DNA from 3 places in the Dermacoccus sp. PAMC28757 genome. Region 3 is predicted to be linked to each of the others. Evidence: predicted binding sites of a transcription regulator. Region 3 holds the regulator's gene; each other region holds the start of a gene.
What was found. The regulator LexA, encoded in region 3, represses DNA repair genes until DNA is damaged. The targets are predictions, from matches to a motif close to TCGAACANNTGTTCGA.
Positions count from the first base shown of each region.

Region 1: H7F30_RS10010 (HNH endonuclease signature motif containing protein) is a predicted target of LexA. The motif match lies at 3,067-3,082, and genes of this name have one in related genera.
Region 2: H7F30_RS11970 (DUF6504 family protein) is a predicted target of LexA. The motif match lies at 6,299-6,314, and genes of this name have one in related genera.

Region 1 covers NZ_CP060292.1:2,081,860-2,092,482, forward strand. The annotation lists gene H7F30_RS09995 (ABC transporter ATP-binding protein) at 1-434, shown strand, start outside; gene H7F30_RS10000 (ABC transporter ATP-binding protein) at 431-2,206, shown strand; gene H7F30_RS10005 (CoA pyrophosphatase) at 2,211-2,822, opposite strand; gene H7F30_RS10010 (HNH endonuclease signature motif containing protein) at 3,092-4,126, shown strand; gene hisI (phosphoribosyl-AMP cyclohydrolase) at 4,302-4,766, shown strand; gene H7F30_RS10020 (anthranilate synthase component I) at 4,763-6,310, shown strand; gene H7F30_RS10025 (Trp biosynthesis-associated membrane protein) at 6,307-6,882, shown strand; gene H7F30_RS10030 (HGxxPAAW family protein) at 7,018-7,242, shown strand; gene trpC (indole-3-glycerol phosphate synthase TrpC) at 7,298-8,107, shown strand; gene trpB (tryptophan synthase subunit beta) at 8,104-9,375, shown strand; gene trpA (tryptophan synthase subunit alpha) at 9,372-10,163, shown strand; gene H7F30_RS10050 (MauE/DoxX family redox-associated membrane protein) at 10,160-10,623, shown strand, end outside.
Region 2 covers NZ_CP060292.1:2,507,380-2,518,002, reverse strand. The annotation lists gene H7F30_RS11995 (class II 3-deoxy-7-phosphoheptulonate synthase) at 1-1,260, shown strand, start outside; gene pknB (Stk1 family PASTA domain-containing Ser/Thr kinase) at 1,338-3,305, opposite strand; gene H7F30_RS11985 (LysM peptidoglycan-binding domain-containing protein) at 3,396-4,589, opposite strand; gene H7F30_RS11980 (Rv2175c family DNA-binding protein) at 4,709-5,083, shown strand; gene H7F30_RS11975 (polyprenyl synthetase family protein) at 5,110-6,198, opposite strand; gene H7F30_RS11970 (DUF6504 family protein) at 6,438-6,725, shown strand; gene H7F30_RS11965 (SAV_6107 family HEPN domain-containing protein) at 6,766-7,215, shown strand; gene H7F30_RS11960 (DNA polymerase III subunit alpha) at 7,221-10,623, shown strand, end outside.
Region 3 covers NZ_CP060292.1:2,619,721-2,630,343, forward strand. The annotation lists gene H7F30_RS12460 (vitamin B12-dependent ribonucleotide reductase) at 1-2,463, opposite strand, end outside; gene nrdR (transcriptional regulator NrdR) at 2,537-2,998, opposite strand; gene H7F30_RS12470 (LysM peptidoglycan-binding domain-containing protein) at 3,246-3,659, opposite strand; gene lexA (transcriptional repressor LexA) at 3,926-4,645, shown strand; gene H7F30_RS12480 (Sir2 family NAD-dependent protein deacetylase) at 4,659-5,498, opposite strand; gene H7F30_RS12485 (LysR family transcriptional regulator) at 5,566-6,483, shown strand; gene H7F30_RS12490 (ComEC/Rec2 family competence protein) at 6,533-8,911, opposite strand; gene H7F30_RS12495 (ComEA family DNA-binding protein) at 8,908-9,774, opposite strand; gene H7F30_RS12500 (DegV family protein) at 9,931-10,623, opposite strand, start outside.

The DNA of each region.
Region 1 (10,623 bases), 540 kb from region 3:
GTCGGGACGAGGCGCTCGGTGAGCGTGGTTCGCGCCTGTCGGGCGGTCAGCGTCAGCGCATCGCGCTCGCACGAGTGATCGCCGGTAAGCCCGGTCTCGTCGTGCTCGATGACTCGACGAGCGCGATCGACCCCGCCGTCGAAGGCGACATCCTCACGTCGCTGCGTTCTGCGACCGAGGGCAGCACCACCGTCATCGTCGCGCACCGCCGCTCAAGCATCCTGCTCGCGGACCGCGTCGTGTACCTCGAGAACGGACGGGTGGCCGCCAGCGGCCGTCACGACGAACTCATGGCCGGCCACCCCGGGTACGCGGCGCTGCTCAGCGCGTACGAGGTGGAGGAAGCCGAGGGTGCTGCCCCTGATGCAGCCGACGCCGATGACGGGGACGATGCCGACGCATCCCACGCCGAGGCTGAAGGGGGCCGGGCATGAGCGCCGGCGCAACCAAGGTGACGAGCGACCGCGGCACCCTGCGGCGCGGGCTATCGCTCGCTCCGGAGATGACGAAGGGCTTCGGCTGGACGCTGTTGCTCGCGCTCGTGGCCACGTCGAGCCAGGTCATCGTGCCGTTGACGCTCCAGCGCGCCATCGACCACGGCATCCTCGCGCCGGGCGGGGTCGATCTCGGCGTCGTGCGGTGGACGTGTGCCCTCGCGGCCCTCGGCGTCGTCGTGGCGGGTGTCTGCTCCTACGTCATGAACGTCAGGCTCTTCCGCGCGTCCGAGCGGGGGTTGGCGACGCTGCGCCGCAAGGCGTTCGCCCACGTGCACGCCCTGTCGACGCTGACGCTCAACGCGTCCCGCCGCGGTTCGATGGTTTCGCGCGTGACGAGCGACGTCGACCAGATCTCGATGTTCGTCCAGCGCGGCGGCATGATGCTCATCGTCTCCATCGGGCAACTGCTCGTCGCGACGATCCTCATGCTCTGGTACTCGTGGCCGCTCGCCATCTTCGTGTGGATCTGCTTCCTGCCGCTGTTCTTCCTCCTGCGCTACTTCCAGCGGCTCGTCGGGCGCGCGTACGCCGTCGTCCGCGAGCGGGTGGCCGACATGCTGAGCACGATCTCGGAGTCCGTGGCCGGGGCAGCGACCGTCCGCCTGTTCGGTATTCAGCCGCGCACCCAGGAGCGCATGGACGATGCGATCGAGGCGCAGCGCAAGGCCGCCATCGGGGCGCAGATCCGTGCCGTGGGTGCGTTCGTGTCGGGCCAGGGCGTCTCCGGCGCCGCGCTCATCCTCGTCATCATCGCGGGTGCGTGGATGGGCGCCAACGGACACATGACGATCGGTGAGATCACCGCCTTCGTGTTCCTCACCAACCTCTTCACGCAGCCCGTTCAGACGGCCACCGAGGTCCTCAACGACCTGCAGAACGCTCTCGCCGGCTGGCGACGCGTCATCGAGTTGCTCGACACGCCCCTCGAGGTCGTGCCGCCGGCGCAACCGCAGACGTTGAACGCGGGCGCCAAGTCGGTGCAGCTCGACCACGTCGACTTCGCCTACTCGCCCGACGCCGACCTCGTGCTGCGCGACGTCGACGCGACGATCGCGCCGGGTACGAGTGTCGCCGTCGTCGGTGAGACCGGTTCGGGCAAGAGCACGCTCGCAAAACTGCTGACCCGCCTGGTCGACCCCACGTCGGGTGTCGTGCGCGTCGGTGGACTCGACCTTCGGGACGTCGATGATGCGTCGCTGCGCGAGGCCGTGGCGTACCTGCCGCAGGAGGGTTTCCTCTTCACCGGCACGATCGTCGACAACGTGCGCTTCGCGCGCCCGGACCTCGACGACGCGGGCGTCGAGCGCGCCTTCGTCGGGATCGGGTGCGAGGACTGGCTCGTCCGTCAGCCCGAGGGCGTGCGCACCGAGGTGGGCGCTCGCGGATCGCGGCTCAGCGCGGGGGAGCGGCAGATCGTCGCGCTCGCGCGCACGTATGTGACGGACCCGGACGTGCTCATCCTCGACGAGGCCACCTCGAGTGTCGACCCGTCGACCGATGTTGCCGTCGGCCAGGCACTCGACGAGCTGATGCGCGGCCGGACGAGCGTCGTCATCGCGCACCGCCTCGCGACGGCCGAGAAGGCCGACGAGATCTGGGTCATGGACGCCGGACGACTCGTCCAGCGCGGCTCGCACGTTGAACTCGTCGGCGCTGACGGACCCTACCGGCGGCTGCACGAAGGCTGGGTGGCCTCCCACGCGGAGTAGCGCGCTACTTCCAGGCGAACTTGGGCTGCTCGAAGTGGGCCACGCGCGTGCTGCGGCCCTGGAGAACGACTTCCCGGAACTGATGGAGGATCGCCGCCGTCGGCGCGTGGATCCAGTAGTCCTCGAAGGGCCACTGGAACACCGGCTCGCCCAGCCCACGCTGCTCGACGAACCGCGGTTCCGCGTCCAGTTGGGGGAGCGTGATCTCGTGGAGCACCGCAACCTCGGCCGGATTGAGCACCACCTCGTCGAGCACATCGCCGGCCCAGACGACGAACGGGCGGATGAGATAGCCCGAGCGGGTCGCGAAGTCATCGAGCCTGCCCAAGACTGCGTCGGCCGAAGCCGCAATGCCGAGTTCCTCGTGCAGTTCGCGGAGGGCAGCTTCCTGGGGCGTTTCGCCCGCGTCGATCCGGCCGCCCGGTAGCGCGAACTGACCGGCGTGGGCGCGGAGGCTGGGTGCTCGCTTCTCCATGAGAACGACCGGCTCGTCCGCCCTGTGGGCGATGACGACGCAAACCGCGGCCTCGCGCAGGGGGTTACCGGTGGCTTCACGAGGCTCGAAGGAGGAGAGCTGCTGCGCAATGTGCTGACGCAGGTCGTCGTCACGGGGCATGCGGGCGGCTCCTCTTCGGGTGACTCTGCTGGGTTCGGGCAGAACCCATCGTGGCGCATCGGGCGCTGGTTCGGGGCGCGCCATCGCCAGTGCGTCAGACACGCGCTTGGCCACTCCGGGAAACCGTTCACTAGTCCGCGGAACAGCGAGGCTCTGCGGCTAAAGGATGGGCGCTTGCGGGCGATGATCCTGTAGTCAGCGGCACGTGGGTCAGGGCGTTGGGTGCGCACTGACCTGACATGATTCGAACAAGTGTGCGATAATAGAGCATGGATCTGAGGTCGGTGACCGGTCGAGCGCGCTTCGCGACGGCCACGATCAACTCGGACGAACTCGACCACATCGTCGAACCGGAAGCCCTGGCCCGCGTCACTGACCTGGTGGAGAAGTTCGGTGCGCGCCGCATGGGCGGCAGTGCCGCGCGGCGGCACGTGCGGAAGCTCCTGCGTGCCCTGGGGCTCGCTCGGGAGGCTGACGAAGTGCTGGCCGACCGCGAGAAGGGTGTGTGGTTCGAACCGCACCTCGACATCGACTCACTCACCGAGATGCGTGTCGTCCTCGACACGGGCGACGCGCTGGCGCTGCACGCCGTCATCGAGGCCCGCGCCGAACACCTGCACGCCGGCTGGGGCGGAGGAGGGCTGCCGCCGTCGCGGGGTCGCTGTCGTGTCGATGCGCTGGTCGACCTGATGGTCGAGAACAGTTCGGTGCATGCTGCTTTCACGCTGCAAGTGCCGTTGGCCGCTGACTCGCCGCTCACTCAGTCCCTCCGGCGCGAGCAGTGCTCCACCATGCGTTTCGTCAGAGCGCTGCGTTCCTCACCAGGGGAGAGCTCTGCCTTCGCTGACGTCGACGTGCCAGGAATGGGTGTCGTGACAGGTGAGGCGCTCGCTCGGCTAGCCGCATCGATCGGAACGACGTTCGCGGTTCGCCTCACCCGCGATCTGGCTAACGGTCGCGTCGTGACAACCGGCACGCTGTCGCAGACGTACCGACCGCACGCCACAATGGCGGCCCTCGTCACCGATCGCGACGAGGTGTGCCGCTTCCCGTACGGCACGCGGCCCGGGGCATCTGCAGACCTCGACCACGTCATCCCGTTCGCCGAGGGCGGCGCAACCAGCGGGTCGAACCTCCAGAGCCTGTGCCGTCATCACCACCGCGCCAAGACGTTCGGCGGATACGCGGTGAGCATGGATGCCGAAGCCACATGCGAGTGGGAGTCGCCCACCGGCCGCCGCTGGCTGACCCGCCCCGGCGGAGCCACGGTGCCGCTGGAACCGCGCGCGGGCCGCGTCGCCTGAGCGTCGCTGTGGCGCAGCTGACGCAGTTCGGTTCACCTGACGCGTTTTGCGCCTGCTCAGACTGCGTCACGTGAACTAAATCGCATCATCTGCCCGCGTCGGCGCGGCGCCCTCACGCCCGCCCGGTGCCGCCAAGCACAGACGGGTTCTCGCTCCGGCACGTGCGGTTGGCACAATGGCACCCATGACTTCGACGCCCCTGCCCACCGAGATCGCCCAGCGGCTCAAGCGCGACGACTCGGGTCTCGTGGCCGCCATCGTCCAGGATGAGGCGAGTGGCGAGGTGCTCATGCTGGGCTGGATGGACGACGAGGCGCTGCGGCGCACGCTGAACGACGGGCGCGTCACCTTCTGGTCGCGCAGCCGTGGTGAGTACTGGCGCAAGGGCGACACGTCGGGGCATGCGCAGTACGTGAAGTCCGTCGCGCTCGACTGCGACGGTGACGCACTCCTCGTCCGCGTGGAGCAGATCGGTGCCGCCTGCCACACCGGCGCGCGCACCTGCTTCTTCACCGATCTGGACGCCACCGTCGGAGCTCCGACACACGCCACTGGCCCCGCCGCGGGCGCGATGTCGGAGATCGACCAGCACGACCTCAAGCCGACCCACGAGCAGCACCCCACGGAGGATCCCGCATGACGACGACGCCCAGCCTGGCCGCCGACCTCACCTGGGGCGCCACGTGGCCGAGCGCCGACGTCTTCACTCACCTCGCAACGGAACGCCGCGTCATTCCCGTCGTCCGACGCCTGCTCGCCGACGCCGAAACCCCGATCGGCGTCTACCGCAAGCTCGCGCGCGACGAGCCCGGCACGTTCCTCCTCGAATCCGCCGAGCACGGCGGCGTGTGGTCACGCTACTCGTTCATCGGCGCCGCGAGCCGCGCCACGCTCACCGAGCGTGACGGCGAGGTCGTCTGGCTCGGCGATGTGCCTACCGGCCTTCCGACGAGCGGCCTCGCCGTCGACGCCCTGCGCGAGAGCCTCGAACTACTCCACACCGAACGCATCCCCGGCCTGCCGCCCCTGACGAGTGGCCTCGTGGGCGCCATCGGCTACGACGCCGTGCGCCGCTGGGAGAAAATCGGCGACGATGCCGAGGACGCGCTGGGCATCCCCGAGGTGACGATGCTGCTCGCCACCGACCTGGCCGTCATGGACCACCAGGACGGCTCGCTCCTGCTCATCGCCAACGCGGTCAACTTCGACGGCCTCGACACCGGCGTCGAGGGCGCCTACGCGGACGCCGTTGCGCGCCTCGACGCCATGCAGCAGCGCCTCGGCGGCTCGGCACCCTCCACGGTCGCCGTGCCGCACACGCCCGAGCAGGACGTGCGCAGCACGCACACGCGCGAGCAGTTCCACGACATGGTCGAGGCCTGCAAGGAGGACATCCGCGCCGGCGAGGCGTTCCAGATCGTCGTCTCCCAGCGCTTCAGCGTCGACACCGACGCCGACGCGCTCGACGTCTACCGCGCCCTGCGTGCGAGCAACCCCAGCCCATACATGTACCTGCTGCGCCTGCCCCTGCCCGACGGCGGCGTCTACGACGTCGTCGGCTCGTCGCCCGAGGCTCTCGTCAAGGTGACTGGCGAGCGGGTCATCACCCACCCCATCGCCGGCTCGCGCCCGCGCGGCAAGACGCCGGAACACGACCGGGAGCTGGGCGACGACCTGCTGAACGACCCGAAGGAACGCAGCGAGCACCTCATGCTCGTCGACCTCTCGCGCAACGACCTGCAACGCGTCTGCGGCGCCGGAACCGTGGAGACGGTCGAGTTCATGAACATCCGCAACTACAGCCACGTCATCCACCTCGAGTCCACCGTCGTCGGCACGAAGCGCGAGGACGCCAGCGCGTACGACGTGCTCGAGGCCACCTTCCCGGCCGGGACGCTCTCGGGTGCCCCGAAGCCGCGCGCCATGCAGATCATCGAGTCGCGCGAAGGCTCACGCCGCGGCGTGTACGGGGGAGTGATCGGCTACTTCGACTTCGCCGGTGACGCGGACGCGGCCATCGCCATCCGCACGGCGGTGCTCAAGGACGGCGTGGCCCACGTTCAGGCGGGAGCCGGCGTCGTGGCCGACTCGGTGCCCGAGAGCGAATACCAAGAGACGATCAACAAGGCGGCGGCCGCCCTGCGAGCAGTTGCGACCGCCACCGGGATGGAGCCCATCCGATGAGGGACATCTCCTCGAAGCGCAGCGTCATCCTCCTATCGCTCATCGCGGGCGTCCTCGCGCTCATCGCCTCCGGACGCGCGTGGATCAACGGCACCCTCAACGACGGGGTCCTCTCGACGAACGCGGTCGACGTGACGGGCAACCAGGCGATCCCGGGGTACTTCGGAATCGCCCTCGTCGCGTGCGCGGGCCTGCTGGCCGCCGCGACCGCCGGTCGCATTGCGCGCTGGCCCGCCGGCGTCATCTCCTTGCTCGGTTCGATTGCCATGGTCGCTCTGACGCTGCGGACACTGCTCGACCCTGCCTCGGCCGTGAAGAGCCGCATGTCCTCCGTCACCGGCCACACCGGTGAAGCGGTGGCCCGCGGCGAATTCACCGTCTGGTTCTGGGTGGCCGTGTTCGCGGCGCTCCTCGCGCTGTTGTCCTCGGTGCTCGGCCTGCTCGGTCTGCGCCGCTGGCACGGTCTGTCGAGTCGTTACGAGGCGCCCGTCGACGGTGAGGCGCCCACGCGCTCCGAGGAGAGCGACTGGGATCTCATGTCGCGCGGCGTCGACCCGACCGATCGCACCTGAGCGACACGCGCCACACCCCGGGCTCGCACGAGCCGTGTGAGCCTGACAGAATGACCTGGAACACCTCGCCGCGCCCGTCGGATCCGGTACGAATCGGAACGACTCAGCGCGCCCTCATCAAGGAGAAGCCTGACGATGTCCGGAGACAGCCCCTACCTCGACCACGGTCACAGCGTCGCCGCGTGGACGGGCGTCACCATCTGCCTGATCGCCTCGCTCATCATCGCGGCCGGCGTCTTTTTCGGTAACGACATGCTTGCCATCGTCGGTGGCATCGTCTTCATCGCCGGCGGCCTCGTCGGCTGGGCCATGGGCAAGGCGAACAAGGGCAAGAAGAAGGGCCAGGCGAGCCACGCCTGACCCGTCCCGTGGACAACCCGTGAGGCCGTGGGCCTCACGATGATTGGATAAGACAGTGACCACTGTTCTCGACTCGATCATCGCCGGGGTCCGCGAAGATCTCGCTGAGCGCGTCCGCGTCAGGTCCCTCGCCAGCGTCGAAGCCGACGCTCGTGCGCAGGCACCGGCACGTGACGCGCTCGCGGCCTTTCGCGCCTCCAGCGAGCAAGGCCGCATCGGCGTCATCTCCGAGGTGAAGCGCTCCAGCCCGAGCAAGGGCGCGCTCGCCGAGATCCCGGACCCGGCGCACCTCGCGAGCGCATACGCCGACGGTGGCGCGACGGCCATCTCCGTTCTCACCGAGCAGCGGCGCTTCGGTGGGAGCCTCGCCGACCTCGACGCCGTTCGCGCGGCGGTCGACATCCCGGTTCTGCGCAAGGACTTCATGGTCGAGCCGTACCAGTTCTTCGAGGCCCGGGCGCACGGTGCCGACCTCGTCCTGCTCATCGTCGCCGCGCTCGACGACGCCCAGCTGCGCGACTTCCACGACATCACGCGCGAGCTCGGCATGACCGCCCTCGTCGAGGTCCACGACGCCGATGAGGCCGAGCGGGCTCTCGCGCTCGACGCGAAGCTCATCGGCGTCAACGCGCGCAACCTCAAGACGCTGGAGGTCCACCCCGAGGTCTTCGGCCCCATTGCGAAGACGTTGCCGTCGGACGTCGTCAAGGTCGCCGAATCCGGCATCTCCGGCCCGGACGACGCCCGTCGCTACGCCGAGGAGGACGCCCAGGCGCTCCTCATCGGCGAGGCGCTCGTCAAGAACGGCACCCCGCGTGAGGGGCTGGCCGACATCATCCGCGCCTGCGAAGGAGCCCTGGCATGAGCGAGAAGCAGGTTCGCCCCTCCGGTGAAGGGCTGGCCCCGGCGGGCCTCGGCCGTTTCGGCGCCTACGGCGGCCGCTACGTTCCCGAAGCGCTCGTCGCGGCGCTCGAGGAACTCGACGAGCACCGCCGCGCCGCGATGCAGGACGAGGCGTTCACCGCCGAACTCGCCGAACTGCAGCGCAGCTACACGGGCCGCCCCAGCATCCTCACCGAGGTGCCGCGGTTCGCCGAGCACTGTGGCGGTGCGCGGATCTTCCTCAAGCGTGAGGACCTCAACCACACGGGCTCGCACAAGATCAACAACGTCCTCGGCCAGACGCTGCTCGCCAAGCGCATGGGCAAGACGCGCGTCATCGCCGAGACGGGGGCGGGCCAGCACGGCGTCGCGACGGCCACGGCCGCGGCTCTCATGGGGCTCGAGTGCGTCGTCTACATGGGCAAGGTCGACACGGAGCGCCAGGCGCTCAACGTCGCGCGCATGCAGTTGCTCGGCGCCAAGGTCGTGCCTGTCGAACACGGCAGTCAGACGCTCAAGGACGCCGTCAACGAGGCGTTCCGCGACTGGGTGGCGAACGTCGAGCACACCCACTACGTGCTCGGTACGGTGACGGGCCCGTACCCGTTCCCCGAGATGGTGCGTGACTTCCACAAGGTCATCGGCGAGGAAGCCCGTGAGCAGATCCTCGCGGAGACCGGACGCCTGCCCGACGCCATCTGCGCGTGCGTCGGCGGCGGCTCGAACGCCATGGGCATCTTCCACCGCTTCATCGGCGACGAGGACGTGCGCCTCATCGGCCTCGAGGGCGGCGGCGAGGGCGTCGAGACGGGCAAGCACGCCTCGCGTTTCACCGGCGAGGGGTCGCCCGGCGTGCTCCACGGCGCCTACACCTACGTCATCCAGGACGACGAGGGTCAGACCATCGAGACGTACTCGGTCTCGGCCGGTCTCGACTACCCGAGCGTCGGCCCGGAGCACAGCTACCTCAAGGATTCTGGCCGGGCGGAGTACCACCCCATCACCGACGCCGAGGCGATGGAGGCCTTCAAGCTCCTGTCGCAGACCGAGGGCATCCTCCCGGCCATCGAGTCGGCGCACGCCCTCGCCGGCGCGATGAAGGTCGGTCGCGAACTCGGCCCGGACGGGCTCGTGCTCGTCAGCCTGTCCGGGCGCGGTGACAAGGACGTCCACACCGCCGGACGCTGGTTCGGCCTCATCGACGAGGACGAGGTCGTCGTCGCGGGCGACGAAGAGGAGACGCAGGTATGACGAAGCTGGACGAGGTTCTCGCGGCGACGCGCAGCGAGGGCCGTGCGGCCCTCGTGGGGTACCTGCCCGCCGGATTCCCGTCGCGCGAGGGCTGCCTGCGGGCCGTGCGCACGATGGTCGAGGCGGGCTGCGACATCGTCGAGGTCGGCCTTCCCTACACCGACCCGCTCATGGACGGTCCGGTCATCCAGACGGCTGCCACGCAGGCGCTCGAGCAGGGCATGCACGTGCCCGACGTCTTCGCCGCGGTGCGCGAGGTCTCGGACGCCGGGGGAGCGGCCGTCGTCATGACGTACTGGAACCCCGTGCTGCGTCACGGCGTGCGCGAGTTCGCCCAGGACCTCGCCGCCGCAGGCGGTAGCGGTCTCATCACGCCCGACCTCGTGCCCGACGAGGGCGCCGATTGGATCGAGGTCGCCGACGAACTCGGCCTGGCCAAGATCTTCCTCGTGGCGCCGAGTTCGACGCCCGCTCGCATCGCAGCGACGACGAACGTCACCTCCGGCTTCGTGTACGCCGCGTCCGTCATGGGTGTGACAGGTGCTCGCACGTCGGTGGGCGAGGCCGCCAAGGGCCTCGTCGAGAAGGTGCGCGCCACCACCGATCTGCCCGTGTGCGTCGGCCTCGGTGTCTCCAGCGGCGAGCAGGCCCGCGAGATCGGCCAGTACGCGGACGGCGTCATCGTCGGCTCGGCCCTCGTCAAGTGCCTGCTCGACGTCGACCTCGACGAAGGTCTCGAGCGACTTGCGGAGAAAACGCGCGAACTCGCGGCGGGCGTCCGCGGATGACGGACAGGGCGCGTCTCGAGGGCACCCGCATGCCGTGGGTGTCGCTCGTGCTCCGCCTCGCACTGGCCGCGGTGTTCCTCTTCGCCGGTGTGCCGAAGCTGACGAACTTCCCCGCATCGCGCCGTTCGGTGCGCGCCTACGAACTGTTCTCCTACGACGTGTCGAACCTCATCGGCACGTTGTTGCCCATGGTCGAGGTCGCCCTCGGCGTGCTCCTGCTCGTGGGGCTCTTCACCCGCTTCTCGGCGCTTTGCGCAGCGCTTCTTCTCGTCGTGTTCATCGCAGGAATCGCCTCGGCGTGGGCCCGGGGGCTCTCCATCGACTGCGGCTGCTTCAGCGAAGGTGGAGCAGTCTCCGAGAACGCCACGAAGTATCCGCTCGAGATCGCCCGCGACCTCGTTTTCCTCGTCATGGCGGGGGCACTCAGCCTGCGCCCACGCAGCCGGTTTAGTGTGGATCA
Region 2 (10,623 bases), 110 kb from region 3:
GAACGTGTTTCGGAGACCCTGGCCAGCTATCCGCCGCTCGTCTTCGCGGGCGAGTGTGACGATCTGCGCACCCGTCTGGCCGCCGCAGCCCGCGGCGAGGCCTTCGTCCTGCAAGGTGGCGACTGTGCGGAGATGTTCGCCTCGGCCACGGCCGACAACATCCGCGACCGCATCAAGACGATCCTCCAGATGGCGGCCGTCCTCACGTACGGCGCGAGCACGCCGGTCGTGAAGCTGGGCCGCATCGCCGGCCAGTTCGCGAAGCCGCGCTCGAAGGACACCGAGACCCGTGGCGACGTGACGCTCCCGGCCTACCGCGGTGACATGGTCAACGACTTCGCCTTCACCGAGGAGGCTCGTCGTCCGAACCCGGACCGCCTGCTCCAGGCGTACAACACGAGCGCGGCCACGCTGAACCTCGTGCGAGCCTTCACGCAGGGCGGTTTCGCCGACCTGCGCAATGTGCACGAGTGGAACAAGGGCTTCATCGCCAATGCCGCTAACTCGCGCTACGAGAAGACGGCCAAGGACATCGACCGGGCGATGCGCTTCATGGCGGCCTGTGGTGCCGACTTCGACGCCCTCAAGGCGGTCGACTTCTTCTCCAGTCACGAGGCGCTGCTGCTCGACTACGAGCGTCCGCTGACGCGCACCGACTCCCGTTCGGGCCGCCCGTACGCCACGTCGGGTCACATGCTGTGGGTCGGTGAGCGCACCCGCGAGATCGACGGCGCCCACATCGACTTCATCAGCCGTATCTGGAACCCGGTCGGCATGAAGGTGGGTCCCAAGGCCGACCCGGACGACCTGCTGCGCATCATCGACAAGATCGACCCCGAGCGTGAGCCGGGCCGTCTGACGTTCATCACGCGCATGGGTGCGGGCACGATCCGCGAGGCTCTGCCGCCCATCGTCGAGCGTCTCAAGGCCGAGGGCGCCACGCCGTTGTGGATCACCGACCCGATGCACGGCAACACGTTCGAATCCTCCAGCGGCTACAAGACGCGTCGTCTCGACGACGTCGTCGACGAGGTCCGTGGCTTCTTCGAGGTGCACGAAGCGGCCGGCACGGTGCCGGGCGGCCTGCACGTCGAGCTCACGGGCAACGACGTCACGGAGTGCCTTGGCGGCAGCGTCGAGGTGCGTGACGAAGACCTCGAGAGCCGTTACGAGTCGGCCTGCGACCCGCGCCTCAACCACCAGCAGAGCCTTGAGCTCGCCTACCTGGTGGCTGAGATGCTGGGTGCACGCAACGCCTGAGCAACGACCGCTTCACGCCGAACGGCGCTCGCCCCGACGAGGGGCGAGCGCCGTTCGACGTTTGTCGTGGATACGCCTCAGAAGTTCAGCGTGACAGTGGAGCCCTTGGGCGCCTGCTTGCCGGAGCCGCCCTCGGGCGACTGGCTGGAGACGGTGCCGTCGAGGAGATCGTCGAGCCACGAGCCGCCGTCGACGTCGAATCCGGCGTCCTCGAGTGTGCGACGGGCATCGGCTGCGCTCATGCCGACGACATCCGGGACATCAACCATCTCGGGTCCCTTGGACACGGTGAGCGTGACGGTGCTTCCTGCCCGCGCGGTCGTGCCGCTGCTCGGGTCGGTGGAGATGACCTTGCCCGACTCGATGTCCGGGTCGTAGTCCTCCGTTGTCGTCACGGAGAAGCCGAGCGCCTCCAACTGACGCTTCGCATCGTCCTCGGACGATCCGGAGACATCGGGGACGTCGACCTCGGCCGGTCCGTCGCTCACGATGAGGGTGATCGGGGTGTCGTGACGCACGCGGCTGCCACCTGCGGGGTCGGTGCCGACGACCTTGTCCTTCTCGATGTCGGAGTGTTGCTTCTCGACGCGAGCGACCTTGAACCCCTTGCTCTCCAAGGTCTTGCGCGCGTCGTCCTGCGTGGCGTTCGCGGTATCTGGGACGTCGACCATGCGGGGGCCGGTGCTGACCCAGAGCGTCACATCGCTCGTCGGACGGCGCGACGCTCCGCTTTCCGGTGTCGTGCGCACAGCCCGCCCCGTGGGCACAGTGTCGGACTCGGTGGTGCGGACCTTGACGTCGAAGCCTGCGTTCCGCAGGGTCGAAACGGCCTGACCTTGAGCTTGACCCTGAACCTTGGGAACGGTGCGCGGGCCGAGAGGGCCGACGGTGAACGCGATGGCCGCCACGACGGCGACGACGAGTGCGGCGACGGCGAGCACCCAGGGCCACCAACGGCGCGGGCGCTCGTTCTCGACGACGGTGGCGCGGCTCGGGAGGGCCGTCGTCGACTGGGGGCCGTACTGGCGGGTGACGAGCGGGGAGTCGGGAGCCTCGGCTGCAGAGGAGGCTCGGGCGACCGGCGCGGTCGTACCGTCGGCGGCCGCGGAGACGCGGGTGTGCTGGGTGTCGGCGTTCGTCGTCAGTGACGACGGCGGGGCCGGCGGCACCGGGACGACGAGAACGTCGTCGGGGAGTTCGGCGCGAAGCCTGGTGACTTCGGTCTTGAACTCCTCGGCGTCGGCGGGACGCTCCTGAGGCTCCTTGGAACAGGCCCGGGCGAGGAGTGGGTCGAAGGCGGCAGTGAGCTCCGGCAGGATCTCGGAGGGCTTCGCCATCGTGCCGTGTACGTGCTGGTAGGCCACCTGGACGGGAAGGTCGCCGTCGAAGGCGCGGTGACCCGTGAGCATCTCGAAGAGCACGAGTCCCGCGGAGTAGACGTCGGAACGGGTGCCGGAGGGGCTGAAGCTCGACGGCTCGACCTGTTCGGGCGACAGGTACGACGCCGTGCCGATGAGGACTTCGCTGTCCACGCTCACACCGCTTCCGGTGACCGCGCGGGCCAGGCCGAAGTCGGCGACCTTGACCCGGTCGGCAGCGTCGATGAGAACGTTCTCCGGCTTGATGTCGCGATGCACGAAGCCGGCCCGGTGGGCGGCGGCGAGCCCGTCGAGCAGCTGCTCGAAGAGCGTGAGCTGCTCACCCACGCTCCTGTCGCCGTCGCGAATGACGTCGCGCAACGTGCGACCGCGCACGAGTTCCATGGCGAGATAGACGACATCGGCGTCCTGCCCCTGGTCGTGCACTGCGACGACGTGGGGGTGGGCAAGTCGCGCCGCAGCGCGGGCTTCACGCTGGAAGCGCTCGACGAAGACGGGGTCACGCGCAAGGTCGGCCCGCAAGACCTTGAGGGCGACCTCCCGATCGAGGCGGAGGTCTCGAGCGACGTACACACTGCCCATGCCACCGTCCGCAAGATGCTCGAGGACGCGATAGCGCCCTTCGACGGTGCGGCCGATGAGGGGGTCGGCGTGCGAGGTGGTCACGGTGGCGAGTCTAGGTGGCGGGGCAGGAAGAACGCTGAACGCTGCGGGTCATCAGGTGAGGACACGGAGCGTGCCTGGCGCCCGGCTGCGTCAGCCGCCGAAGCGCTTCATGTGCGCCTTGACGCTGCTGACGTACTGGCGTGTGTCGGGGTAGAAGCCGTGTTTCCGGACAGCGCCGAGGCCCTGGTAGTAGGAGCCGATCACCTCGTCGCGGTTGTTGGCGTGCTGGGTGAGGAAGCGCAGAGTGACGACACCTGCCGTGATGTTGTCCTGTGGGTCCATGAGGTTGAGCTTGCGGCCCGCGAGGTTGCCCGCCCAACGGCCGGTGGCCGGCATGACCTGCATCGTGCCGAGCGCGTCGCAGACGGAGACGGCGCTCTGGCGGTGCCCCGATTCCTGCCAGCCGATGGCGAGGGCGAGCGTCGGGTCGACCCCGTAGCGCTTGGCGGTGGCGACGATCATCGAACGGATCTGGGCCTGGTTCGGCAGGTTCGCCTGCGCGAGTTGCTGACGGTGACGATCACCCGAGGCGACAGCGGCGGCCGGGTAGCGCCGTGCCGCAGAGGTGCCGGCGTACTTGACGACGTGCGTCGGCTTGGGTGCGTAGCCACCGGCAGGTGCCTTCGAGGTGGGCTTGCGAGCAGGCTTCGTGGTGGGCTTCTTTGCCGGCTTCGCGGCGGAGGTGACACCGGCAACGGGGATCTTGACCTGAGACCCGACGTGGAGACGACGCGCGTCGAGCCCCGGATTCGCCTTGATGACGCTTGCCAGGCTCGCGTGATGACGCTGGGCCAGCGTGTAGAGCGAGTCGCCGGGGCGCACGGTGACGCTCTTCGTGCGACGAACGGCCTTCTTCGTGGGCTTCTTCGCCGGCGCCTTCGCTGGCTTTGCTGCGGGCTTCTTGACCGGCTTCGCGCTCGTGGCCTTCGACGGCTTCTTGACGGGCTGCTTCTTGACGGGCTGCTTCTTGACGGGCTTCGTCGCCTTCGGGGCCGAGGCGGGGACCGGCACCTTGAGGACGGTGCCCGGCACGAGACGACGGAACTCGATCTTCGGGTTCGCCTTGACGATGGCCGCGACGCTCGAGGAGTGGGTTCGCGCGATGGCGTAAACCGAGTCCCCGGGGCGGATCGTGACGTTCTTGACCTTGCGGGTCGGCTTCTTCTTCGCAGCAGGGCTGCTCTTCGCGGCTCCCTTGACGAACTGCGCGTGAGCTCGGCCCGGCTGAACGTGCGCAGGCGGCGCCGCGTGCAGTGCGACGGGGACGTCGTAGGTGAGAGGCATGGCTCACACGCTAGGTGGTGACGTGGCTCGTCCTGCGAAGGCGCGCCCGAAGGGGTGAAGCTCGCCCCGGTGCGGTGCCGACATGCGGTAGTGCGTTCCCGTCTGGCAATCTTGGGGTCGTGGATGACGCAACGCACACGGAACTCGAAGCACTTGTCGGTGACTGGCTCACCGTGCCCGACCTCGCCGAGGAGCTGGGCATGTCGCTGCGCCAGGTGCGTCAGATGATCGCCGATCGCGAGATCATCGCCGCGCGCGTGGGGGAGCGCAATGTCGTTGCGGTGCCGGCGTCCTTCGTTCAGGACGGTGCGGTCGTCACACCTCTCATGGGCACGGTGACGGTGCTCTCCGACGCGGGGTTCAGCGACGAGGAAGCGATTCGCTGGCTGTGTACGCCCGACGAGACGTTGCCGATCGACGGCGCTCCCATCGACATGCTGCGTGCGGGCCGCAAGGCCGAGGTGCGCAAGCGTGCCATGGAAGAGGCGTTCTGACGTTGCTGCCCTGACGGCGCGGCGGCTCAGCTGGAGCGAGCGGTGGTCGTCCCGATGAAGTCGTGCAGGGCGGCGAACGCCTCGGTCGGCATCGACTCGCGGAGCGACTCGAGCGCGGTGCGCGCTTCGTCGGCCCCCTGAGTGATGCGCTGCTCCACGGCGTCGACGGCGCCGGTGCTCACCGCGAGCGCGCGGAAGCGCTCGATCTCGTCGGTGTCGAGGTCGTCGTGGCCGAATCGGGTGTCGAAGAACGCGCGGTCGTCGGCGCAGAGGTCGTCGAGCAGGTGAGCGACGATGACGGTGCGCTTGCCTTCGCGCAGGTCGTCGCCGGCCGGCTTGCCCGTCTGTGCCGGGTCGCCGAAGACGCCGAGCAGGTCGTCGCGCAGTTGGTAGGCCTCGCCGAGGGCGAGACCGTAGCGCGAGAGGGCTTCGAGAGTGGCGTCGTCGCCGCCGGCGCAGGTGGCACCGATGAGCAGGGGGTGCTCCATCGTGTACTTCGCGCTCTTGTACCGGATGACGCGCAGAGCGCGGGTGATGCGCTCGTCGGTGGCGAGCCCTTCCCAGTTCTGCACGGCCTCGAGGACGTCGAGGAACTGCCCGCCCATGAGCTGGGTGCGCATGAGGTCGAAGACCCGGCGTCCGCGAAGAACCTCGTCGGCGGGTAGACCGCTCGTCGCGTACATCTCGTCGGCCCAGGTGAGGCACAGGTCGCCCGCGAGGATGGCGCCGGCCTCGCCGAAGCGGTCGGCGTCGCCGGTGAGGCCGCGCTCGCGGTGGGCGCTCGCCATGGCCCGGTGTGCAGCCGGCATGCCGCGGCGGGTGTCGCTCGCGTCCATGACGTCGTCGTGCAGCAGCGCGGCGGCCTGGAAGAGCTCCATCGACGCGCTGGCGCGCACGAGGGCGTCACTGTCGGCGCCGCCGGCGGCGCGGTAGCCCCAGTAGAGGAACGACGCACGCACGCGCTTGCCGCCGGAGAGCAGGGAAGCGATGGCGTCGACCATGAGATCGGTTTCGTCGCCGAGGGGGGCGAGAACCTCGCGCTGGTGGGCGACTTCGGCGTCGACGGTGCGCTGGATGCGTTCGAGCAACTGCGATGCGTCCGCGGAGTTGGGCACGTCTCGATCCTTCCGGCAAGCGACTTCCACCGAGCCTACGCGGTCGCTCCGATTCCGCGGAATCTGGGGGTTGTCGCCGGGGCGTTCTAGTGTCACCATATCGAACATGAGTTCGAAAAAACGGGCTTGTGCTGTGCCGTTGTTCCGACGTTCGTTGCGTCGTCGCTCACCGTCACAGCCACAGCGAAACATCCGGCGGTGACGACGCAGTCGTCGCCCGAGTGAAGTGAGGTGGCGGGATGCGCGGATACGCCGAGAACGTCGAGGTGACCACAGTGGACACGGGGGAGGCGAGCGCGCCCGAGGCCTTCGTCTGGCGCGGGCGCCGGTATCGGGTCGCGGGGGTGCTCGAGAGCTGGCGTGAGGCAACGCCGTGGTGGCGCCTGCCGATGGGGGAGCAGGGCGTGTACGACGCCGAACGTCGGGTGTGGCGGGTCGAGGCGAGTGCGGGGGCGAGCCCGAGCCTCGGGGTGTTCGACCTGGCGCACGCGCGCTCCGGGTGGTCGCTCGAGCGGCTCAGTGACTGACGTGCAGGTTCGACGAAGTGTGCAGCGAGAGGGAGATGTCATGACGACGACGGCAATGGGTCCGGGTGCGCCCGCGGAAGCACTCACCGGTGATCTGTTCGACCTTCTGGGCCGTTCGCGCGCTGCCCTGATCGAGGCCTGCTCGGCCACGACGACGTCCGAGCGCTACGCGAGGGCCCAACTGGCTGCGCTGCGGGCGGCTGCCGCCCTTCTGGCTCAGGTGGCGCCGCGTTCGCTCGGTTCACGCCCGCGCAGTGCGTGGGAGGCGCTGGCTCGCCAGCGCCCGGAGTTCGGGGAGTGGGCGAGCTTCTTCACTGAGTGCGGTAAGCGCAGCGCCGTCGCCCAGGGTGGCGGTGCCGGGGTGAGTGTGCGGGAGGCCGACGACCTCGTCCGGCAGGCCCAGCTTTTCCTCGACACCGTGCTCGTCCATGTCGGTCTGCCTGCCGCCGACGCTTCGGCGCTGCGGCTCACCCCCGTCGCGGTGGGGTGAGGTCGGTGCAGTTCACCCACCTGCACGTCGCGTCGTCCTTCTCGCTGCGCTACGGCACCACACCGCCGAAGCATCTCGTCGAGCGCGCACACGAGTTGGGCTACGAGCGTCTGGCGCTCACCGACCGTGACGGTCTCTACGGCGTGGTGAAGTTCGTCGAGGCCTGCCGTGATCACGACATCGAACCCGTCGTCGGCGTCGACCTGGCGCTCGAGCCACCGACGCCGGCCAACTCGTCCCGCCCGCGGCGCACCCCGGCGAAGGGCGGGGCAGCCGTCGACGACCGGGGGCCTCGCGTCACCGTTCTGGCTCGCGGCGCCGCGAGCGGGCTCGCCAAGGGCGTCGGTTGGGGGCAGCTGTGCCGTCTCGTCACGGACGCTCACCTCGTCGGGGAGCGCAGTGCCGCGCGCACGTCGCGTGAACGGATCGCGCGGTTCGTCACCGTCGAGGAGGTGGGCAGGGGCAACAGCGCCCCGGCGCTCACCGTACTGCTCGGCCCGGCCTCCGACGTCGGGCAGGCGCTGCTCGCCGAACGTCCTGCCGCGGCGGAGCAGCTGCTCAAGCAGTGGCGTGCTGCGCTGCCGCACGGGGCGCTCGCAGTCGAGGTGGCCTGTCACGACGGGGCGCCGGGCACGCCGGCCAGCAGACGGCACGCGCTCGACCTGTGGGCGTTGGCGCGCGTGTGCGGTGTGCCCGCGGTGCTCACCGGCTGGGTGAGGCACGCGGACGCCGACGAGGCCGTCACCGCCGATCTGCTCGACGCGGCGCGGCGCATGGTGGCGCTCGACCTGCGGCACCTCGACCGCACGAGCACGCGAGGGCATCTGCTCCCCGAGAGCGAGATGCTCGAGATCGCACGTGAACTCGCGCAGGCTGCGGGCGACGAGAGCGCGGCCCTCGACCTCGTCGGCGCGACGTCACGGTTGGCCGAGCTCTGCGTGCAGCATCCGTTCCACGACATCGGCATCGGTGCAGTTCATCTTCCGGAACCGGAGGTGCTCGACCTGGACGGCGTCGACCCCCAGCGCGCTCTGGCCGAGCGCTGCCGCGCCGCGCTGCCCGCTCGCTACGGCCACCTCTCGGCAACCGAGTACGCCGCCGTCGAAGAGCGACTCGACGACGAACTCGAGGTCGTGCGCCACCTCGGCTACCCGACCTACTTCCTCACGGTGGCCATCGTGTGCGATCTCATCCGTGACGCCGGTGTGCGCGTCGCTGCTCGCGGTTCGGGCGCGGGCAGCCTCATCAACTACCTGCTGGGCATCAGCGGGGTCGACCCGATCCGGCACCGCCTGCTCATGGAACGCTTTTGCACGCCGCTTCGGGCGTCACTGCCCGACATCGACATCGACGTGGAATCGGCGCGGCGCACCGAGATGTACGAACGCATCATGGAGCGCTTCGGCGGCGAGCGGGTCACGTGTGTGTCGATGGCGGAGACCTACCGGGTGCGTCACGCCATCCGTGACGCCGGCGCTGCGCTCGGTATGCCGCCGGCCGACGTCGACGTCATCGCGAAGGCCTTTCCGCACATCGCCGCGCGCAATGCGCGCCAGGCCATCGAGGAGTTGCCGGAGCTGCGGGCTCGCGGTCTCGCCTCGAGCGAGTTGGAGCGACTGTTCGACCTCGTCGAGCGACTCGACGGTCTGCCGCGGCACGTCGCGCTGCACCCGTGCGGCGTCGTGTTGTCGAACGCGCAACTCGGCCATCGCACGCCGATGGAGGCGAGCTGGCTCGGTTTCCCGATGAGCCAGTTCGACAAGGACGACGTCGAGACCCTCGGACTGCTCAAGCTCGACGTGCTCGGTATCCGAATGCAGTCGGCGATGGCGCACGCCGTGGCCGAGATCAAGAGGGTCGAAGGCGTCGTCGTCGACCTCGACGACGAGACGTGCGTCCCGTTCGACGACGAGGCGACGTTCGACCTCATCCGCTCGACGCGCACGCTGGGGTGCTTCCAGATCGAGTCGCCCGGGCAGCGTGAACTCATCGGCAAGTTCGCTCCCGAGGCCTTCGAAGACCTCATCATCGACATCTCGCTGTTCCGCCCCGGCCCGGTCAAGAGCGACATGATCAACCCGTTCCTGCGGGTGCGTCAGGGTTGGGGTGAGCCGGAGTACCTCCACGAGAGCCTGCGGCCGGCGCTGGAGGAGACGGTCGGCGTCGTGGTCTTCCACGAGCAGGTGTTGCGCATCGTCGCCGAGACGACGGGGGTGACGCTCGCCCAGGCCGACGAGGTGCGTCGGGCGATGGGCTCGCCCACAGGGCAGGAGAAGATCGGGGAGTGGTGGCGTGCTGCGGCCAAGGCCCGCGGGTACACGCGCGGCGAGCGGGAACGCATCTGGGCGGTGCTCGCGGCTTTCGCGTCCTTCGGTTTCTGCAAGGCTCACGCGGCAGCGTTCGCGCTGCCCACCTACCAGTCGGCGTGGTTGAAGACCCATCACCTCGCGGCGTTCGTCGCGGGTGTGCTCACGCACGACCCGGGCATGTACCCCAAGCGGCTCATCCTCGCCGACGCTCGCACGTTCGGTGTGCCCGTGCTCGGTGTTGACATCAACGCCTCGCGGGGCGAGTACCGGGTGGAGCGGGTGAGCGGCAGCGCCGAGGAGGGCAGTGACAACGATGCTGGTGCTTCGGTCGGTCTCCCCGACGGCCCGGGCTCCGACGAACCGGACCCGAGCGCGGAGGCTTCCGAAAAGCTCGGTTTGCGCATCGGGTTCGCCGACGTCAAGGGCATGAGCGAGCGGGAGATCGAGACCCTCGTTGCGGCGCAGCCCTACTCGAGCTTGAGCGACGTGTGGAACCGGGCCGGCCTGACGCGAACGAGCGTCGAACGTCTCGTTCTCGTCGGCGCCTTCGACAGCCTGTACGGCTTCGGTGCTCGCACAGGGCGAGGCGCTCTCACCCGACGCGACCTCCTGCTCGAACTGGAAGATCTCGAGCGCTGGCACCTGCGCGGTACATCGCGGGGGCGTCCGCGCGGGCAGAAGGTGCTCGTGACCAAGCCGTCGTCGAGCAACGTAGACGAGAGGAGTGCGTCGAGCCCAGGTGCCGGCGAAGCGCCAGGGGAGGCTGGGCTCTTCACGTTCGACCCGGTGGAAGCCGCCAGGGCGCAGGCGCAGGGGCGCCGCCCCGGGGCGAAGGATCCGGTGGGTGCTCAACTCGTCCTCGACCTCGTCGACGGAGCCGTCGACGGTGAGGGTTCGGGCCTGCCCGAGTTCACGCCGGCGGAGAAGGTGCGTGCCGAGCTCGACATCCTCGGTCTCGACGTCAGCGGTCACGTCATGGAGTTCTATGCGCCGATGCTGCGTCACCTGGGCCTCAGCGCTGCGTCCGATCTCGTGAACCTGCGGGGTGGGCAGGAGGTGTGGTGCGCGGGGATCAAGGTGGCCACGCAGACCCCGCCGG
Region 3 (10,623 bases):
GTCCGTCATACCGGCCGGCTCGAAGCGCAGGTTCGTGAACTTCTCGACGAACGTCTCGAGCGGCACGCCGTACTGCAGGCCGATCGACACGGCGATGGAGAACGCGTCCATGACACCGGCGAGCGTCGAACCCTGCTTACCGAACTTGAGGAAAAGCTCACCGAGATCGCCGTTCTCGTACGTGCCGGCGGTGAGGTAACCCTCCGCGCCACCCACGGCGAACGACGTCGTCTGCGACGAGCGACGCTTCGGCAGGCGCTTGCGCACGGGGCGGTACTCGACGATCTTCTCGACCGGCGTCTCGGCGACGGTCTCCGTGGCCGTCGCGGGCTCGGAGCTCTTCTCGTTCTTGCCCGACGAGAGCGGCTGGCCGACCTTGCAGTTGTCACGGTAGACGGCGATGGCCTTGAGACCGAGCTTCCAACCCTCGAGGTGCACCTCGGCGATGTCCTCGACCGAGGCCGACTCCGGCAGGTTGACCGTCTTGGAGATAGCACCCGACAGGAACGGCTGGCAGGCGGCCATCATGCGGACGTGGCCCATCGGGGAGATGGCGCGCGCACCCATGGCGCAGTCGAAGACCTCGTAGTGCTCCGGCTTGAGGCCGGGAGCGTCGATGACGTGGCCCTTGTCGGCGATGTGCTCGACGATCGCCTCGATCTGCTCTTCCTGGTAGCCGAGCTTCTTCAGCGCGCGCGGAATCGTCTGGTTGACGATCTGCATCGAACCGCCGCCGACGAGCTTCTTGAACTTCACGAGCGAGAAGTCCGGCTCGATACCGGTGGTGTCGCAGTCCATCATGAAGCCGATGGTGCCGGTGGGCGCGAGGACGGAGGCCTGCGCGTTGCGGAAGCCGCCCTTCTCACCGTTCTCGACGACGTCGGCCCAGGCCTTCGTCGCGAGCGCGTGGATGTCGCTGGCCATGGCGCCCATGTCCTTGTGCGAGGCGAGCTCGTCGTTCGCGGCACGGTGCTTGCGCATGACGCGGTTGTGAGCGTCGGCGTTGCGGGCGTAACCGGCGTACGGTCCGACGACGGAAGCCATCTCGGCGGAGCGCTTGTAGGCGGCACCCGTGAGCAGCGACGTGATGGAACCGGCCAGCGCACGGCCGCCGTCCGAGTCGTAGCCGTGGCCGGTGGCCATGAGGAGCGCACCGAGGTTGGCGTAACCGATGCCGAGTTGGCGGTAGTCGACCGTCGTCTTGCCGATGGACTCCGTCGGGAAGTCGGCGAAGCAGATGGAGATGTCCATCGCCGTGATGACGAGCTCGACGACCTTCTGGAAGGTGACGGCGTCGAACGTGTCGTCGTCCTTGAGGAACTTCAGGAGGTTGAGCGAGGCCAGGTTGCAGCTGGAGTTGTCGAGCGACATGTACTCCGAGCACGGGTTGGACGCCGTGATGCGGCCCGTCTCCGGGTTCGTGTGCCACGCGTTGATCGTGTCGTCGTACTGCACACCCGGGTCGGCGCACTCCCACGCGGCCTTGTTGATCTTGTCGAACAGCTCGCGGGCGTCGACCGACTCGATGACCTCACCCGTGTCACGGGCACGCAGGCCGAAGGTTGTGCCGTCCACGACGGCCTTCATGAACTCGTCGCTGACACGAACGGAGTTGTTCGCGTTCTGGTACTGCACGGAGACGATGTCGCGGCCACCGAGGTCCATGTCGAAACCGGCGTCACGCAGCGCACGGATCTTGTCCTCCTCGCGCGCCTTCGTCTCGATGAACTCCTCGATGTCCGGGTGGTCGACGTCGAGGACGACCATCTTGGCCGCACGACGCGTGGCGCCGCCGGACTTGATGGTGCCTGCCGAGGCGTCGGCGCCGCGCATGAACGAGACCGGGCCGGAGGCGGTGCCACCGGAGGACAGCAGCTCCTTCGAGGAACGGATACGCGAGAGGTTGAGGCCGGCACCGGAGCCGCCCTTGAAGATGAAGCCCTCTTCCTTGTACCAGTTGAGGATCGAGTCCATCGAGTCGTCGACGGACAGGATGAAGCACGCGCTGACCTGCTGCGGGCTCGCCGTACCCACGTTGAACCACACCGGCGAGTTGAACGAGAAGACCTGGTGCAGCAAGGCGTACGTGAGCTCGTGCTCGAAGATCTCGGCGTCGGCGTCGGACGCGAAGTAGCCGTTGTCCTTGCCGGCCTTCGTGTACGTGAGCACGACGCGGTCGATGAGCTGCTTGAGCGACTTCTCGCGAGCGTCCGACCCCAGCGCGCCACGGAAGTACTTCGTCGTGACGATGGTGGAGGCGTTGAGCGACCAGAAGTCGGGGAACTCGACACCACGCTGCTCGAAGATCGTCTCGCCGGTCTTCCAGTTCTGCTGGACGACGTCACGCAGCTCCCAGGTCACCGCGTCGTAGGGGTGGACGCCCGGGGTGGTGAAGATCCGCTCGATCGTGACGCCGTTGTTCCGGCGACCCGACTTGGCTCGAGCCTTCGTGGTCTCGGTCATGACCGCATGCCTCCTGGCACTTCTCGTGGGTTTGGTGTGGTGTGTCGTGAAGTAGGGGGTGAGTCTGTGGAGCTCAGCCGGCGTCGCGCAGAGCGTGCCTGCGCAGGTCGGCGACGGCGTCCTCGAAGTCAGTCAGTGACTCGAAGGCCTGGTAGACGGACGCGAACCGCAGGTACGCGACGTGGTCAAGTTCGCGCAGCGGGCCGAGGATCTCGATGCCGACATCGTGGGCGTCGATCTCCGCAGCCCCCTTGGAGCGGATCGACTCCTCCACCTGCTGAGCGAGGACGGCGAGCTGATCGTCGGAAACCGGGCGGCCCTGGCAGGCCTTGCGCACGCCCGACATGACCTTGTCGCGAGAGAAGGGTTCGCTCACACCGGAGCGCTTGACGACCGTGAGGCTCGCGGTCTCGACGGTGGAGAAACGCTTGCCGCAGTCGGGGCACTGGCGGCGACGCTTGATGCAGGTGCCGTCCTCGGTCGAACGGGAGTCGACCACACGGGAGTCGGCGTTGCGGCAGAAGGGACAGTGCACGTGCCACGCCTCTCGATCGCAGGATTCCACCGCCTCGTGACGGTATGAACCCCAACACCGGCATCGCGGGAACTCTTCCGCAAACAACCACATGTTGGGGGCATTAGGGCGCCTGTGCCCTACATCTAGGAATCCTAGGTTGCGTTGGCGACCGCTCGCAACCGTGTCGGCAAACCCGGCGCACCAACCCCAGCAATGACGCGGAAAAGATGTGCGGCTCGCCCCAGCGACACGCCGAGGGGGCCGCTCAGCCTGCCGGAACGAGAATTCGCTGGCCGGCCTGAACGTGCATCGAGCTCATGTTGTTGGCCTCCTGGATGGCCACCACACCACGGTCGTTACGCAAGGACGGCAGCTCACGAGCGGCGATCTGAGAAAGGGTCTCCCCGTCCTTCACCGTGACCGACGTCGCGCCACCGGCAGGGTTAGCTTCGGCCACGGCCTTGGCCGCAAGGAGGCCACCGCCGACGAGAATCAGAAGCGCCAGAAGGGCAGCGAAGCGACGGCGAGCGAGAACGGCACGACGCGTCAACGGGGCGCGCCGCGCGCTACGACCACCCTCGAGGGAATCGACGACCGCAGGCCCCGACGGAACGAGGTGCAGGTGACGACGGGGGCTCGGCGCGACCGCCGGGACGTCCAGACTGGGCACAGCACTCATGTTCATTCCTCCTGACTCGGCGCGGATGCATCGAACATCCGTGCGATAGAACAACTGTACGACACAAACGTTCGAAAGCAAGGCCGTCGGCGGCGTGTTTCTCGTACATGTTTGCGAAAACTGTGTACGGTGGTGCCTACGTTGATCCCGAACGCTCACACCGAATCAGCGGCCACCGACAACCCCGGAATTCCGGGGAGAATCAGGGCTCCGCACCGAGGTCCGCGTCCGCGAGATCACTGTTTTCGTCGATGTGAGGAGACGCCATGGGTGAGGTCCACTCCATGAACAACCGCGCGAAGGGCAAACTGACCCCGCGCCAGCAGAAAGTGCTCACCGTCATCCGGCGCTCGGTCGACGAGCGCGGTTACCCGCCGAGTCTGCGCGAGATCGGTGAGGCCGTCGGGCTGACGAGCCCGAGCTCCGTCGCACACCAGCTCGCCACGCTCGAGCGCAAGGGTTACCTGCGTCGCGACCCCAACCGCCCTCGCGCCATGGAGGTCGTCTCCCCCGACGACGGCGCCGACACCCGCGGTTACCGCGGAGGCACCTCGGTGCGTGCAGCGTCCGAGAGCACGTACGACGAGACCGACTCGGGCAACGAGCGTCCGCAGGCCTCCTTCGTCCCCGTCGTCGGACGCATCGCCGCCGGCGGGCCGATCCTGGCCGAGCAGGCCGTCGAGGACGTGTTCCCCCTCCCCCGTCAGATCGTCGGTGACGGCGAACTGTTCCTGCTCAAGGTTGTCGGCGACTCGATGATCGAAGCCGCCATCTGCGACGGCGACTGGGTCGTCGTGCGCCAGCAGCCGGAGGCGTCCAACGGTGAGATCGTGGCTGCGCTGCTCGACGGCGAGGCCACCGTGAAGACGTTCAAGCGCACGAACGGCAAGACGTGGCTCCTGCCCGCGAACGAGAACTACGAGCCGATCGACGGCGACGAAGCCAGCATCATGGGCAAGGTCACGGCGGTGCTGCGCAGCGTCTGACTCTCGCCCACCCTCACGTCGTCGCGTTCGCCTCGGTCTGCACCTGCAGGCCGAGGCGTTCGCATGTCGCGGTGAGGGTGGCACCAAGCGGTTCGTGCAGCACGAGATCGGCGCGCTCCGAACCGCGCATGCTTCCCAGACCGACCAGGGCCACGGGCTTGCCCGCCTTGAGCCCGGCCGAGACGAACCGGAAGCCCGACATCACCTTGAGCGAACTTCCGAGAACGAGAACCGCCCGTGACAGTTCGAGCTGCGCGTAGCAGTGCTCAACCGTCGCGGTGGGCACGCTCTCGCCGAACATCACGACGTCGGGCTTAACGACGAGCGAACCACAGTGCGGACAGGCCACGAGGACGAACGCATCCTCTGCACTCCGGGCAACCTCGGCGTCTCCGTCGGCCAACAGGGCCACGTCGCGCGGGAGGTTCGGGTTGGCGTCGCGGATGCGCCCCTGGAACTCGGCTCGATTCGAGCGGCTGCCGCACTCGACGCACTGCACCGAGGAGAGCGAACCGTGCAGTTCGAGGGCGTCCGCTCCGGAGGCCGCATGAAGACCGTCGACGTTCTGCGTCACGAGGTGTTGCACGAGACCTGCGCGCTGCAAGGCTGCAACAGCGTGGTGGCCGCCGTTGGGCCGAGCCGCGGCGAAACGTTCCCACCCGACGGCGCTGCGAACCCAGTAGCGTCGGCGCGCGTCGTCCCCGCTGAGGAACTGCTGGAACGTCATGGGAACCGTTCGGCGGGTGCCGTCAGGCTTGCGGTAGTCGGGAATGCCCGACTCGGTCGAGAGACCCGCCCCGGTGAGCACGAACAGGTCGCCCTGCGCGACGAACTCCGCCAACTCTGCAGTCACAGGTGGCCCCTCATTCGACAATCGATAGAAACTACAACATCCGATAACGCCGGGTTATTCTCTACGGATGATCGACGCCGCCGGCCTTCGGGTCATGAAAGCCATTGCCCAGGAGGGTAGCTTCACCGCTGCCGCTGCTTCCCTGGGCTACTCCCAGCCTGCCGTGTCCCAGATGGTGCGCCGCTTGGAGGACAAGACGGGCACGGCTCTCGTCGAGCGCCTCGGACGTTCGGTGCGTCTGACCGAGGCGGGCCACGTGCTCGCCCGCACAGCCACTCCGGTGCTCGCCGCTCTCGAGGCGGCGGAGGGCGAAGTGGCCTCGATCGCCGGCCTGAGGGCGGGACGAGTGCGCCTCATGGCCTTCCCCTCGGCCTCGTCGACCGTCGTCCCACGAGCGCTGTCGCTCGTCAAGCAGCGCTACCCCGACGTTCAGGTCACCTTCGCGGAAGCGGAGCCGCCGGAGTCACTCGCGGCGCTTCGGGCGGGAGATTGCGATGTTGCAGTCGCGTTCTCCTACGACGGCGACGAGATCGCGGCACACGCGGAGGATCTCGAGGGGCTCACCACGCTCGACCTGCTCGAGGACGAGGTGCGCCTCGCCGTACCGGCCGATCACCCGTTCGCCGGAAGGGGCTCCGTGTCGATGGAGGAGCTCGAGTCCGCGTCGTGGATCGCCGGATGCCCGCGCTGCCGGGGCCACCTGCTCTCGCTCGCCACCTCGGCGGGTTACACCCCTGACGTCGCGTTCGAGACCGAGGACTACGTCACCGTGCTCGGACTCGTGGCCGAGGGGTTGGGCGTGGCCCTCATCCCGGAGCTCATCCTGCGTTCGACCCAGCACCCCCGCGTGGCCACCATCGCCATCGAGCCGGCGAGCCGTCGTTCGGTTCAGGCTGTCACCACGCCCGACCTCCAGCGTGTGCCGGCGGTCAAGGCCACCCTCGACGCGCTGCGGGAAGCAACCGACGCTCTGCCGAACCTGTAGCCGGTTCCCTCCGGCTCGCGAGTGGAATCTCCTGCGACTCTCACCGGTGTCATCTCTGCGGTTCGACCGTGAGCGATCTACCGACGGGTACGACGTCGAGGTCTCCTGAAAGGTCCGTTCGGTAGACGGCTGTTCCGCTCTGGGCGAGTAACGACAGGAGCGATTCCTTCGGGTGTCCGTAATCGTTGCCCTCCCCCACCCCGATGAGGCCGACCCGCGCCGAAGCCGCCCGATAGAGCCCGGCACTCTGGTTCGCGCTGCCGTGGTGAGCGACCTTGACGAGGTCGTAGGGACGCGACGCTGCTCGGCGCGTCACCTCCCCGATGCACGCGGCCTGCGCCTCCCGTTCGACGTCGCCGAGCATGAGCGCATGCACGCTCGGCGTCGCCACATCGAGCACGAGGGAAGCATTGTTGACCGGCGAACCCGCCGCCAACGCTCGGCGCGGCCAGAGGACGTCGAGCACGGCGTCACCGACACGGACCTGCTGACCCGGTGCGAGGCGTTGCGCAACCTTCCCGTAACGGCGCAACACCTGCCTCGTCTGGGCATCGGCATCCCTCTCCCCTCGGCCACCACGAGGGCTCGAGCTGTGGCTCGTCAGCCACGTCACGAAGACCTCGACCGACGGCTGCCGCTCGAGTACGGCCCCCAGACCATCGACGTGGTCGGCATGCAGGTGCGTGAGCACGACGGCGTCCACACGCGTCACGCCGTGACGATCGAGGCACCCGGTGACGTCCCCTTCCTCGGGTCCGGTGTCGACGAGGATCGCCGCCTGCTCACCGGTGCGTACCAAGGCGGCATCTCCCTGCCCGACGTCGCACTGGGCATACAGCCACCCCGGATCTGCGCGTCCCTCTCCGGGGATCGGAAGCCACAGGGCCGCGGGGACGAGCGCCACCAACGTGACGAATGCCCACCCTCGAAGGCCGAGCCACGGGACGATTCGCCACCCGAACAGGAGCGCCGCGAGGAGGACGACGGCCAGCACGATGCCGGGCGCCCCGCTCGGCCACGGCAACGAGCCCCCTGGCACGGACGCGGCGACGTGGGCAATCGTGGAAATGACCCAGGCGGGAAGACCCGCCGCCCACACGAGCAGATCGGCCAGAGCCGGGACGAGTGGTGCCACGAGCAGAACGACCATCCCCGCGAGCGTGGCCGGTGCGACGAAGGGCTCCGCGAGAACGTTCGCTGGCAGGGAAACGAGCGACACGGCACCACTCAGCGCCACGAGGATGGGCAAGCACAGCGCCTGGGCGGCGACGGGAATGAGACACAGTTCGATCGCGTGGGTCAGCTTCGACGACGGCGTTTGCGGCAACCGTTCCGTCAGGGCGTTCGCCCATCGCTTCGCGAAGAGCACGAGGCCGAGCGTGGCGAGCGCCGAGAGCGCGAACCCCGCACTCACGGCGAGCCACGGATCCCACATGAGGAGCAGCGTGATGGCCGCCCCGAGCGCCGGGCAGGCAGCTTTCGGTCTGCCCCACGACGTGCCGAGCAAGCCGACGATGCCCATCGCTCCGGCACGGACAACGCTCGGATCCGGATGGCACACGAGCACGTAGAGGAGGACGACAAGAAGAGCCACCACTGTGCGGGCGCGCCGACGCAGACCACACCAGGACAGACACCACGACGCCGCGACGAGCACGATGGTGACGTTCGACCCGCTCACCGCGTTGAGGTGCGACATGCCCGTGACGCTCATGTCGTCGTTCAACTCGGCCGGGATCGCGGCGACGTCACCGACGACGAGAGCCGGCACGAGGCCGCGCGGGTCGTCCGGGAGGTTTCGAGCCGCGTGCGACAGACCCCGGCGCAAGACTTCGAGTTGTGCGATGACCGGTGGCGACCCGTCAAGGACACGAGGTCCACCGCGCGCCACGAGCAGCGCCTGGGCAGACCCGAGCCGTTCCGAGGGCGCGAGTCTGCCCTTCACATCGAGCCGAGCTCTCCACGGCACGGTCCGCCACCGTCCGTCACCGATCAGGACAACCGGCGTCGCCACGTCGACCCGCGTTCCACGGGCCTGGACTCGGTGCACGGTGAGGGGAACGAGATACCGCGTCTCCGCAGCGCCCGGCCCCTTAGGTTCAAGGGCGCGGGGTTGCCCCGTGACGACGGCCTCGAACGTTCCGCTGGCTCGTTCGGCCGCCAACTCGGCGAGCGGCCCCTGACGTTGGTGAGCGAGTTGTCCTCCGGCCGCCGTGGCGATCAGCGCCGTGACGACCGCACAGAAGGCAACGCCCACGACGAGCGCGCGCCGAACCCGCGACAGGAACAGTGCTCCCCCCAGCGCTGCGGCGGCGAGCGCCACCACGACGACCTCGGTGGCCGAGGCTCGTAGTGCGAGCAACACGGCGAGCACGCCCCAGCCACAACATGCCGCGCCGAGCAGCCGGAGGTCGTGCTCGCTCCTCACACCGTGACCTTGGAGCGCAGCCGCTCCAGGGCCTTGTCACCGATGCCGCTGACCTCACCCAACTCCTCGACGCTCGAGAATCGGCCGTGTTCCGTGCGCCAGTCGAGGATTCTCTGCGCGAGGACCGGTCCCACTCCGGGCAGGGTGTCGAGCGCGGCCGCGTCGGCCGTGTTGAGATTAACGAGGGCGGACGCCCCTGCAGAGGCCCCCGGGGTTCCCGGTGTGATGGCCGCTGCACCCGCTGACGGTTGACCACCCGCCGGAGCCGCGGGCGGGCTGGGAACCGGCGGGGACTCCCCCGGCCTCGGCACGATGACCTGCTCTCCGTCGGCGAGTGGCCGCGCGAGATTGATGCCGGAAGCATCGGCTCCCTTCAGCCCACCGGCTGCCCTGACGGCGTCCTCGACCCTGGCGCCCGGTGTGACCGTGACGACGCCGGGAGTGCGCACCGCCCCGACGACGTGGATGTTGAGCGCCGACGGCGACGCCGCCGCGGCGGGGGTGGCCGCTGTCGAGGCAGCGTTCGTGGGCGCCGCGGCAGCGCCCGATGGGGTGCTCGACACTGTGGCACGACCCGCGACCTGCAGCGGTTTGGCTGAAGAGCCTGTTGCGGCGCTCGATGTGTCCGGCGTGAGCATGACACGCACCCCGAAGACGAGAGCAGCGAGCAGTGCACACAGTGCAACCACGACAACGGCCGTGCGTGACGGCGCCCAGCGAGCCTCGTCGAGCGGAGCAGGAGGGCGGATGAGCCGTCGGGGCGTGCGCTCCGGCTCAGGGGTCCACGCGGGTTCGCGACGTGCCCGTTCGATCTCCGCGAGCACTTCGTCGAGCCGGTCGTCGCTGTCGTGTCGAGTCGTCATGGCGTGACGCTACGAAGGCCTCCGGAGTGAACACCATCCTGCGCCGCTTGAGCCTGTGGAAGCGCCTGCTGCGACAGTTCGGGGTCATGCGCAGGCATCACGCCTGTGGATGAAAGCTCGGACACGGCGCACCGGGCCCACGACGGAATCAGACCGTCACGCGGCGTCGGTTTCCCCGTTCGGGTCGGCCCCCGACGAATCCTCCGGCATCCGGGCCACGGCCACGCCGATCGCTCCGCTGCCGATGTGCGCCGTGACGGCGGCGGCCAGCGGTGCCTGCACGATGGGTTCTGCCCAGGTCACCGGCTCTGCTCCGTCAGTGTCCTTCTCCGCCGTTTCCGTGAGGAGCCCCGTGAGTCGCTTGGCAAGGTCCTGTCGCGTCACGGAGTGCACGGCGCAGACGACCGGGCCCGGTCCGAGGGCCCGCGCCTCCGCGAGCGCCCACCGCCCCAGGCGTTCGATGGCCTTGCCCGTCGTTCGCACGCGTGCCAAGGGCTCGATCACCCCGTCCTCGAGGCGCAGCAGCGGCTTGATCGACAGCGCGGAGCCGAGAAGGGCACCGGCCCGACCGACGCGACCACCGCGGCGCAGCGGTTCCAGCGAGTCGACGTAGAGCGCCGTGCGCGACGTCGTCGCCACGGAACGGATGACCTCTTCGACCGCGGCGAAGCCTTCACCGCGCACGGCCGAACGAGCCCCGGCGAGCGCCGCAAAACCCATCGCCATGCCCATCGTCGTGGAGTCCACGACGGAGACGGGCACAGGCGATTCGGCCGCCGCGAGGCGCGCCGAACTCACCGTGGACGACAGCTGGGCCGCCGCGTGAACGGAGACGATCTCGGTGCAGCC